2 regions of the Ruegeria sp. CDSC045 genome follow, and region 1 is predicted to be linked to the other one. Evidence: riboswitches for the same ligand, from Rfam matches in the RefSeq annotation. Region 1 holds a riboswitch; the other holds the start of a gene.

Region 1 (4,348 bases):
ACAAAGAGGGTGCCCGGCACGAAATGGCGGGCCTTCTGGGCCTTGTGACCTCCTATGAAAAGCGCAAGTTCAACCTGGGTTATCGCAAGGCAGAATTACTGGCCTCGATGGCCGGATTTGCCGAAGGCACAGCGCTACGCGGGCATGAGTTCCACTATTCCTCGATCATCGAACAGCCTGACGCGCCGCTGGCACGCGTGTTCGACGCCGAAGGCGCGGAAGGCCCGCAAACCGGATCGGTGCGAGGCAATGTCACTGGGACATTCTTTCATCTGATCGCCGAGGCCTCGGTATGAGTGGTTTTGTGTCCTTCATCGGTTCAGGCCCCGGCGACCCGGAATTGCTGACGCTGAAGGCGGTAGACAGGTTGCAGAAAGCTGATGCGGTGCTGTTTGACGACCTCAGCAGCGGCCCGATCCTGAGCCATGCCCGCGAGGATGCTGACCTGGTTGGTGTCGGCAAACGCGCCGGGCGCCCCTCGCCCAAGCAGGATCACGTCAGCCGCTTGTTGGTCGAATATGCACAAACCGGTCAGCATGTTGTGCGGTTGAAATCCGGTGATGGCGGCATGTTCGGCCGGCTTGAAGAAGAACTGGTGGCCCTGCAAGAGGCCGGGATCGACTATGAAATCATCCCCGGCATCCCCTCGGCGGTAGCGGCGGCGGCAGCGGCAGGCATTCCGCTGACCCGGCGACTGACCGCGCGGCGCGTGCAATTCGTCACCGGCCACGATGTCAGTGGCAAACTGCCCGAAGATCTGAACCTGGCAGCACTGGCTGATCCACAGGCTACGACCGTCGTATTTATGGGCAAGCGCACCTTTCCCCTTTTGGTTGGCGCCCTGCATTCGCACGGCCTACCGCTGGACACGCCTGTATTGATGGCCGAATCCGTCTCGACCCCCGAACAAAAGCTGCAACGCTCGACCATCGGTGCCTTGTCGCAGCAGTTGGAAACCGAGATCGGCACCGCCCCGGCCCTGATCCTGTATGGACCTCTGGCAGAGTTCGAAAATGATTGACCTGACGCTGATCGGTATTGGCACCGGCAACCCGGATCATGTGACATTTCAAGGGGCGCAGGCGATCCGTTCGGCGGACCTGGTCCTGATCCCCCGCAAGGGCGAAAACAAGGCCGATCTGGCAGGGCTGCGCGAGCAGATCATCGCTCAGGTCGCGGATACTCCTCCGCAAATCGCGTATTTCGACATTCCCAAACGCCGTGCCGATGATGGCTATTTACGCGGAGTGGACGAATGGCACGACGCGATTGCATTGCGCTGGCAGGAGGCCATCGCAGCCCACCCGAAGGCCCGTCATGTGGCGCTGCTGATCTGGGGGGATCCGTCGCTGTATGACAGTTCGCTGCGAATCGCGGCACGTTTGACCCCTCAGCCAGAAACACGCGTGATTCCCGGCATCACAGCGCTGCAAGCGCTGACGGCGGCCCATGCGATTCCGATCAACGAACTGGGCGCGCCCTATATCGTCACAACTGGTCGTCGCATCCGGGACGAAGGATGGCCGGAAACCGCAGAAAACGTGGCGGTGATGCTGGATGGTGAATGTTCATTCCAAAACCTGGACATGGAAGACTTGGACATTTGGTGGGGCGCATATGTCGGCATGAAAGAGGAAATCCTGATCAAAGGCCCTTTGGCCGAGGTTGCGCAGCAGATTCTGGACCGCCGCGCCCATGCCCGTGCCGACCATGGTTGGATCATGGATATTTATTTGCTGAAAAAGCGCATAATCTGACACAATACGTCGCAAATGATGATTGCACCGCCACAGCTATAGCGGCTAAATGGGGGTGTCTGGTCCTGCCGGAGAAATCCGGATGCTAAGAGGGAATTTGGTGCGACTGCCTCGGTGGTCAACTCCAAAGCCGCCCCCGCGACTGTAAGCGGAGAGCCCCTGTTCAACCAGCCACTTCCGGTTCTCCGGGGGGAAGGCGAACAGAGGCATCGACCCGCAAGCCAGGAGACCTGCCAGGCGCAAAAACGAAACACCGGCCGTCGGGTGCGGCGGCAGAGGAGAATACAAAATGGCAACACAAACGAAAACAGCATCCGCCGCGCGTACAGGCTTTGTTCCGGTCATGTTTGCAGTGGTTCTGGGTCTGGGCCTCATTACGCTGACCGGTCACGTTCAGGCAGCGGCCCTGCATGATGCAGCGCATGACGTGCGTCACGCGACCGGCTTCCCCTGCCACTAAGACCGTGTTCAGTCGTATATTGACCAGCGCGTTGTTCGCTGGTGCTGCAGCGGGGCTGATTGCCGCCTTGCTGCAGTTGGTATTTGTGCAACCAGTATTGTTGCATGCCGAGCTTTATGAATCCGGAGAGCTGGTGCATTTCGGGGCCGAGACCGTATCGGCTCATCCCGAACTGCCGCGCATGTTCTCTGAACTGACGCGTGATGCGCTGAGTGTCATCTTTACCATGCTGACCTATACCGGCTATGCGCTGGTGATGGTTGCGCTGATGTCGGTAGCCGAAGGTCAAGGGCATCAGATTGATGGCCGGACCGGCGTCCTTTGGGGTTTGGCCGGATTTATCGCCTTCCACCTTGCACCAGGTTTCACCCTGGCGCCCGAAGTGCCGGGTGTCGCGGCAGCCGATGTCTATGCACGTCAGGTCTGGTGGTTCGCAACGGTAGCAGCAGCCCTTGTCGCCATGTGGTTGATCGCCTTTGGAGGTAACCTGATCAGCTATGTGATCGCCGCAGTACTTCTGTTGGTGCCACATCTTATAGGTGCACCCGAGCCCGATGTTTTCACCGGCCCTGTGCCGACTGAAATTGGCGCGTTGTTCGCGGCACGAGCTTTTGGAATCGGTCTGGTTGCATGGGTTCTGGTTGGCGCGTTCGCTGGCTATTTCTGGCAGAAAGAAGCGCAACCTTCCGAAGCAACGGCCTGATCGCACTTCGATTGAACGCGCCGGGTGTAAACTTGGCGCGTTTCCCTATGTTTTCAAGGAAATACAATGACCCGTTCACTTGCTCTATTCGTGATCGGTCTGGTCTTTGGCGGCGGTACAGGATTTGTAATTGCTGCTGCAAACGGCGTCACATTTGATGGCCACGACCATTCTGATCCGTCTCTTCACGGAGCCTCACCCACTGAGACCATGGCCCACGATCATTCCACGGCCTTGAACCTACCGGCAGGCACAGATGCACCTACACTGGACATCGCTCTGACACAGGATCCTATGTCTGGCTGGAACCTGCATGTTATGCCAAAAAACTTTACCTTCGCACCGCAGAACGCATCGACCGCAGACATGGCAGGCGAAGGGCACGCGCATGTTTACATCAACGGAGAAAAGCTCGCCCGGCTTTACGGCAGTTGGATGCACATTGATCAGTTGCCCAAAGGTGAGGTCGAGGTTTCGGTTTCGCTGAATTCCAACAGCCATAGCCCGCTTTCGGTCGATAACGTGCCGGTTCGTGCTGCGGTTACGGTTCAGGTTGACTAAAGCGCCGGAATACGCGCACGCAAACACATCCGAAGCCGCCCGCAGGGTCGGGCGTCTTCGATCCAGCCCTGCGGGCTGTTCAGGTAAGTACGGCAAGTTTCAGCGATATCCGCAGCATCCGCCACCACATCGACACCCGAAAACACATAAGATGCGCGCCCCAGCGCCTGTATAGCCAGCGCCGTGGGTTCCGCGCAGCTGCTGAAACAGGCGTGTTCGCTCAATTCGACCTGATCCGTCAATCCAGCCCTTTTCAGTGCGTCCTTCACAGCCTGCACCTCGGCCGCCCGATCGCGTGCGGTGCCACAGGTTTTGCAGATCATCAGGCGCATCCGATCCAGACCTTTCCCTTCGTCCTGCGCCCGTTTCTGCGGCTTTAAGCGGCGCGGCGCAATCCCGAATGCACACAAGATTGTGAGTGCGACGTTCTCACATTTCTGGCAGGATTCCTGCAGACACCTTAAAAGGAAGCCTCTGGATGAAACTGCTTTGGACCGTCTTCGCCCTGCTGGCCCTGCCCGCCTGGGCCGACGAACCGCTCTCGGGATGGGCCGTGTATCCAACGGGCAAAAGCTATGATGAATTAGTCTCGGACACCAAATCGGCGGTTAAGGCAAACGGTCTGATCGTGGTCACGCAGGCCGGCCCCACCAAAGCCGCCGCCGCGCGGGGAATTACAATCCCAGGCAATCTGGTGATCGGCGCCTTCAACAATGACTATGCGGTGCGCGTGCTGGAAACCTCGGTGCGCGCAATGATCGAAGCACCGATCCGGTTTTACGTGACCGAAAACGAGGACGGCACCGCCACCCTATCCTATAAAACGCCCAGCTTTGTATTCGCGCCCTATATCTATGAGGGCGGAGA
Region 2 (4,348 bases), on a different contig from region 1:
AGTCCATCGTTGCAGCGACGAACCCAGTCTCGCTGCCAGATCTGTGGGTGCGTTCTGTGTCGGGGTGAATTCGATCCGCCCCGGTTGGTAAGAAACCAGCCGCACCCCGTTTTCGACCTCGACCAGAAGTTTCACATCCCGATTGGTGCGGATCAATTCAACCACGTGGTCAAAACTCGGATACCGTGCAAGCGCCGATTGGATATCATGGGCCAGAGCGGCCGACGGCGCGCCGGCGGGGCTGCTAGTTGCGGATACGTAAGAAGATGATGCCGCTGGTACCGGAGCCTGAGAGGGCACGGCCATACCACCGCCAGGACCGCCATTCGGAGGCGGAGGCGGGTTGTCCTGCAGGCGCTTGATCAGCTCTTCGGGGCTGGGCAAGTCGGCAACATGGGTCAGGCGGATAACGGCCATTTCAGCAGCCATCATGGCATTTGGCGCGGCCGATACCTCTTCCAGCGCTTTCAGCAACATCTGCCACATCCGGGTCAAAACGCGCATTGGCAGGGCCTCGGCCATTTGCTGACCACGGGCACGTTCATCAGGGGAAACCGTCGGGTCCTCGGCTGCGTCTGGCGTGATCTTTACAACCGAAACCCAGTGCGTGATTTCGGCCAGGTCACGCAGCACGGATAGCGGATCGGCCCCTTCGGCATATTGCCCGCCCAATTCAGTCAGCGCGCTTGCTGCATCCCCTCGCAGGATCATTTCCATCAAGTCCAATACCCGGCCCCGGTCGGCCAGACCCAGCATCGCGCGCACTTGATCTGCGCTGGTTTCACCGGCCCCATGGCTGATTGCCTGATCCAGCAGCGATGTTGCGTCGCGCGCCGACCCCTCGGCCGCGCGGGTGATCAGCGCCAGGGCATCATCCGCGATCTGTGCCTTCTCAGCCGCTGCGATCTTATTGAGCAGGCCAATCATGTCCTCGGGTTCGATCCGGCGCAGGTCAAATCGTTGGCACCGCGACAGAACAGTCACCGGGACTTTGCGGATTTCGGTCGTGGCAAAGATGAACTTCACATGCGCAGGAGGTTCTTCCAACGTCTTGAGCAGCGCGTTGAACGCGCTGGTCGAAAGCATGTGAACCTCGTCGATAATGTAGATCTTATAGCGTGCACTGGCGGCACGATAGCGCACCGAGTCGATGATTTCGCGGATGTCATTTACGCCGGTGCGGCTGGCGGCGTCCATCTCCATCACATCGACATGGCGGCCTTCCATGATGGCGACGCAATGTTCGCACTGGCCGCAGGGTTCGGTCGTGGGCTTGCCTTGCCCATCAGGACCGATGCAGTTCATGCCCTTGGCGATGATCCGGGCCGTGGTCGTCTTACCGGTGCCGCGGATGCCAGTCATGATGAAGGCTTGTGCAATCCGGTCGGCCTCGAACGCGTTTTTCAGCGTGCGCACCATTGCGTTCTGACCGACGAGGTCAGCAAAAGTTTCCGGGCGGTATTTCCGCGCGAGAACCTGATAGGCGGGGCTGGGCGTGTCGGTCATGTCTGCTCTGTTGGATTCGTGTCAGGTTTGCAGCGTAGAGACCCCCGCCGTCCGCGTCCACCGCGCGCGAAAAGGAATTTCGTTTTGGCAAGTTGTATCAGAGCCGGTAAATCATGAGGGGCTTTAGCCCCATGTGGTGATGCAGGAAAAGGAGCTGTGTTGGAGAGTTTTGCAATTCACCCTCTTGGATTGGGCAAAGGGCAGATCGCTCTGTGCCCACTGCCGGGTGTCACGGGCGATTATGCTGGGGATTTCGCAGTAATCCGGGATTGGGCGCCGGACCTGGTCATCTCGATGACTACTCTGGATGAGTTCCAGCATTCCGGCGCGCGTTCATTCGAGGCGGACCTGCAGTGCGAACGGATTGCCTGGGTCCACCTTCCGGTCTCCGATTTCGGCGCCCCCACGCCTGAGGTTGAGGCGCTTTGGCCGCAAGCCAGCGCCGCCGCCCAACATGTCCTTGCCAGTGGCGGCAAGGTGCTGGTGCATTGCCGCGGTGGGTGCGGACGTTCGGGGATGGTTGTGATGCGGCTAATGGTGGAATGCGGCGAAGCGCCTGACCAAGCGCTTCGGCGGTTGCGTGCGGTTCGGCCCTGCGCGGTGGAAACCGACGCGCAAAAGGACTGGGCCGGGTTGCCGGCCCGAACCCTTCCTTGAATCAGGCAGACACTTGATACGGAATACTGTCGCTGCGCGGCGGCAGGGTCGATACGTCGAGCATCGCACAGGGTGGTTCTGACAGAAAACCAGCGGATTTCTGGATGAACTCCGGCCCGAACATCATGTCGCCATAGGCGTCCAGCTTTTCTGTCGGCGTGTCCGTGCTGGTGCCGCAATAGACTCTGATCTGTTCTGATTGTGCCCGAAAACGGGCCGTGCAGCCTTCGGTGCAATGGGTCAGATCGCTGGTGCCTTCGACCTCGAATGTTTTGGATGTCGCAGGCCTTGCCGTCGCTATCGCCTCGGCCATGGCGCGTGCCATTCGGGCCAGGGCGGGGCAGGGTTTCCCGGTCCTCTGACAGACGGTTGCGGTGAATTCATGTGTCTTTGTTTTCCAGATCATAATGCGCCCTCCGCGCGCAGGACGAAGGGTGAGGATCAGGTGTGACAGCGCGCTGACGACCTGCCCGGACACCCCGCCCGAGTTTCGGTTTCGATACGATGGCAGGTCTCCTGACTTGCGGGTCGTCGCTTTGCCGACCTTCCCAGCCCTGGGGCCAGTGGTATTTCGGCATTGCTCACCGCTTACAGTTGCGGGGGCAGTCGCGGAGTTGGCCCTTTCCGGCATCGCCGGGGCAGACCGCACCGTGTTCCCTTTTCATCCCGCCCCAATTCCGGGGCAAGAACCATCACCACATCGCTAGCGGCTATGCAGACCCCGAGTCAAGCCACCTGTTGGGGTTCAAACCGGACGTTTGGTCATCTTGATGAAATCTTGACTCTGGTGGCCGAAATCGGGCCGATTGTTGAGTGAACCGAGTAGTTCAGAATTTGTCGGAAGCGCCATGCTTGATACCACGCCCTGCGTCCAGACTAAGGACTTTGACTTTGCCTCAGGCTCTGCCAGCCTGTCGGCGCGGCTGTATCTGCCTGAAACCGAGCCGAAGGTCGCCGTGGTGATTCACAGCGCAACTGCAGTGCCGCGCGAATATTACCAGCATTTTGCCCGTTGGCTGGCCGCCGAACAGGGTATTGCCTGTTTGACCTATGACTACAGCGATTTCGGGCATTCGCTGCGCGACAAACTCAAAACCTCCGAGGTGACCATGGCGGATTGGGCCTTGGTCGACATGCCCGCCGCACGGGCTGAGATGCGCAGGCGGTTCCCGGACGCTTTGCAGTGGAGCATCGGTCATTCCCTTGGCGGCTTGCTGGGGCCGGTGCAGCCAGACATTGATCAGATCGACCGGATGATCTGTGTATGTTCGGGGCTGGTTACTCTGTCCGACCATCCCTGGCCCTATCGCGGGCTGGCGTGGATGTTCTGGCATGTGCATGGGCGTCTGGCAGTGAATGCGCTGGGCTATCTGCCGGGCAAAGCGGTGGGGATCGGTGCCGATTTGCCTGGTCCGGTCTATTGGCAATGGCGTAGCTGGTGCACGGCGCCGCAGAATTATGTGCCGCAGATCGGTGACGCTCTGCCCGAAGCGAGATGGGCGCAATCGAATACGCCGGTGGACCTGTTCACCTTCGAGGACGACCAGATGGTGCCGCCAGACGCTGTCTGGCGGCTTGCCGATCTGTATGGACCAAAGGCGCGGCGGCATCTGCTGTCTCCGAAAGAGATCGGAGTGCCCGAGATCGGTCATATCGGTGCCTTTGCCCGCAGAAATCAGGCGCTTTGGCCCCGGTTGATTGCCTGAAGACGCGCTTTTCCGTCCCCGTTAGGGTCTGTTGCGAGACTTTTTGTCATGCATGACAGACCGCACCATTTTACCAAAGGCTTTGTCGCGCGCCCGGGATTGCGCAAGGGTTTCAGAGTTCCTCTGATCCTCGCGCCGCAGCTTGTTCCAGCGTACCAGCCGGTCCGGCGAGAGCAGGCCATCGGCAATCGCCTCTTGCACGGCGCAACCGGGTTCGGCCTGATGCTGGCAATCTGAAAACCGGCAGGTCGCAGCCAATTCCAGAAGGTCTGAGAAAACCTCATCCACGCCGTCTTGGGCATCCATCAAACGCAGGGCGCGCATTCCTGGCGTATCAATCAGCCACCCCCCGTTTCGCATCGGGTGAAGCGCACGATGGGTCGTGGTGTGGCGACCCCGTGCGTCATCCTCGCGGATCCCCGCCGTTGCCCCGGCCTGACCAGTCATGGCGTTCGCCAATGTGGTTTTGCCGACACCGG

What was found. A riboswitch is a leader RNA that binds a small molecule or an ion and turns the genes downstream of it on or off. The one in region 1 is predicted to bind cobalamin.
Region 2: it holds a riboswitch for cobalamin, as region 1 does, so the genes downstream of both, AC2FH6_RS14930 (hypothetical protein) here and AC2FH6_RS04905 (CbtB domain-containing protein) in region 1, are expected to answer to the same signal.

The regions. Positions count from the first base shown of each region.
Region 1 is NZ_JBXWOE010000001.1:978,504-982,851, forward strand. It holds gene AC2FH6_RS04890 (cobyrinic acid a,c-diamide synthase CobB) at 1-296, shown strand, start outside; gene cobA (uroporphyrinogen-III C-methyltransferase) at 293-1,021, shown strand; gene cobF (precorrin-6A synthase (deacetylating)) at 1,014-1,757, shown strand; cobalamin riboswitch at 1,801-2,009, shown strand; gene AC2FH6_RS04905 (CbtB domain-containing protein) at 2,047-2,217, shown strand; gene AC2FH6_RS04910 (CbtA family protein) at 2,222-2,920, shown strand; gene AC2FH6_RS04915 (hypothetical protein) at 2,987-3,481, shown strand; gene AC2FH6_RS04920 (DUF1636 family protein) at 3,478-3,804, opposite strand; gene AC2FH6_RS04925 (DUF302 domain-containing protein) at 3,960-4,348, shown strand, end outside.
Region 2 is NZ_JBXWOE010000008.1:136,801-141,148, forward strand. It holds gene AC2FH6_RS14920 (DNA polymerase III subunit gamma/tau) at 1-1,506, opposite strand, end outside; gene AC2FH6_RS14925 (protein-tyrosine phosphatase family protein) at 1,663-2,163, shown strand; gene AC2FH6_RS14930 (hypothetical protein) at 2,165-2,569, opposite strand; cobalamin riboswitch at 2,653-2,872, opposite strand; gene AC2FH6_RS14935 (alpha/beta hydrolase family protein) at 3,012-3,869, shown strand; gene rsgA (ribosome small subunit-dependent GTPase A) at 3,891-4,348, opposite strand, start outside.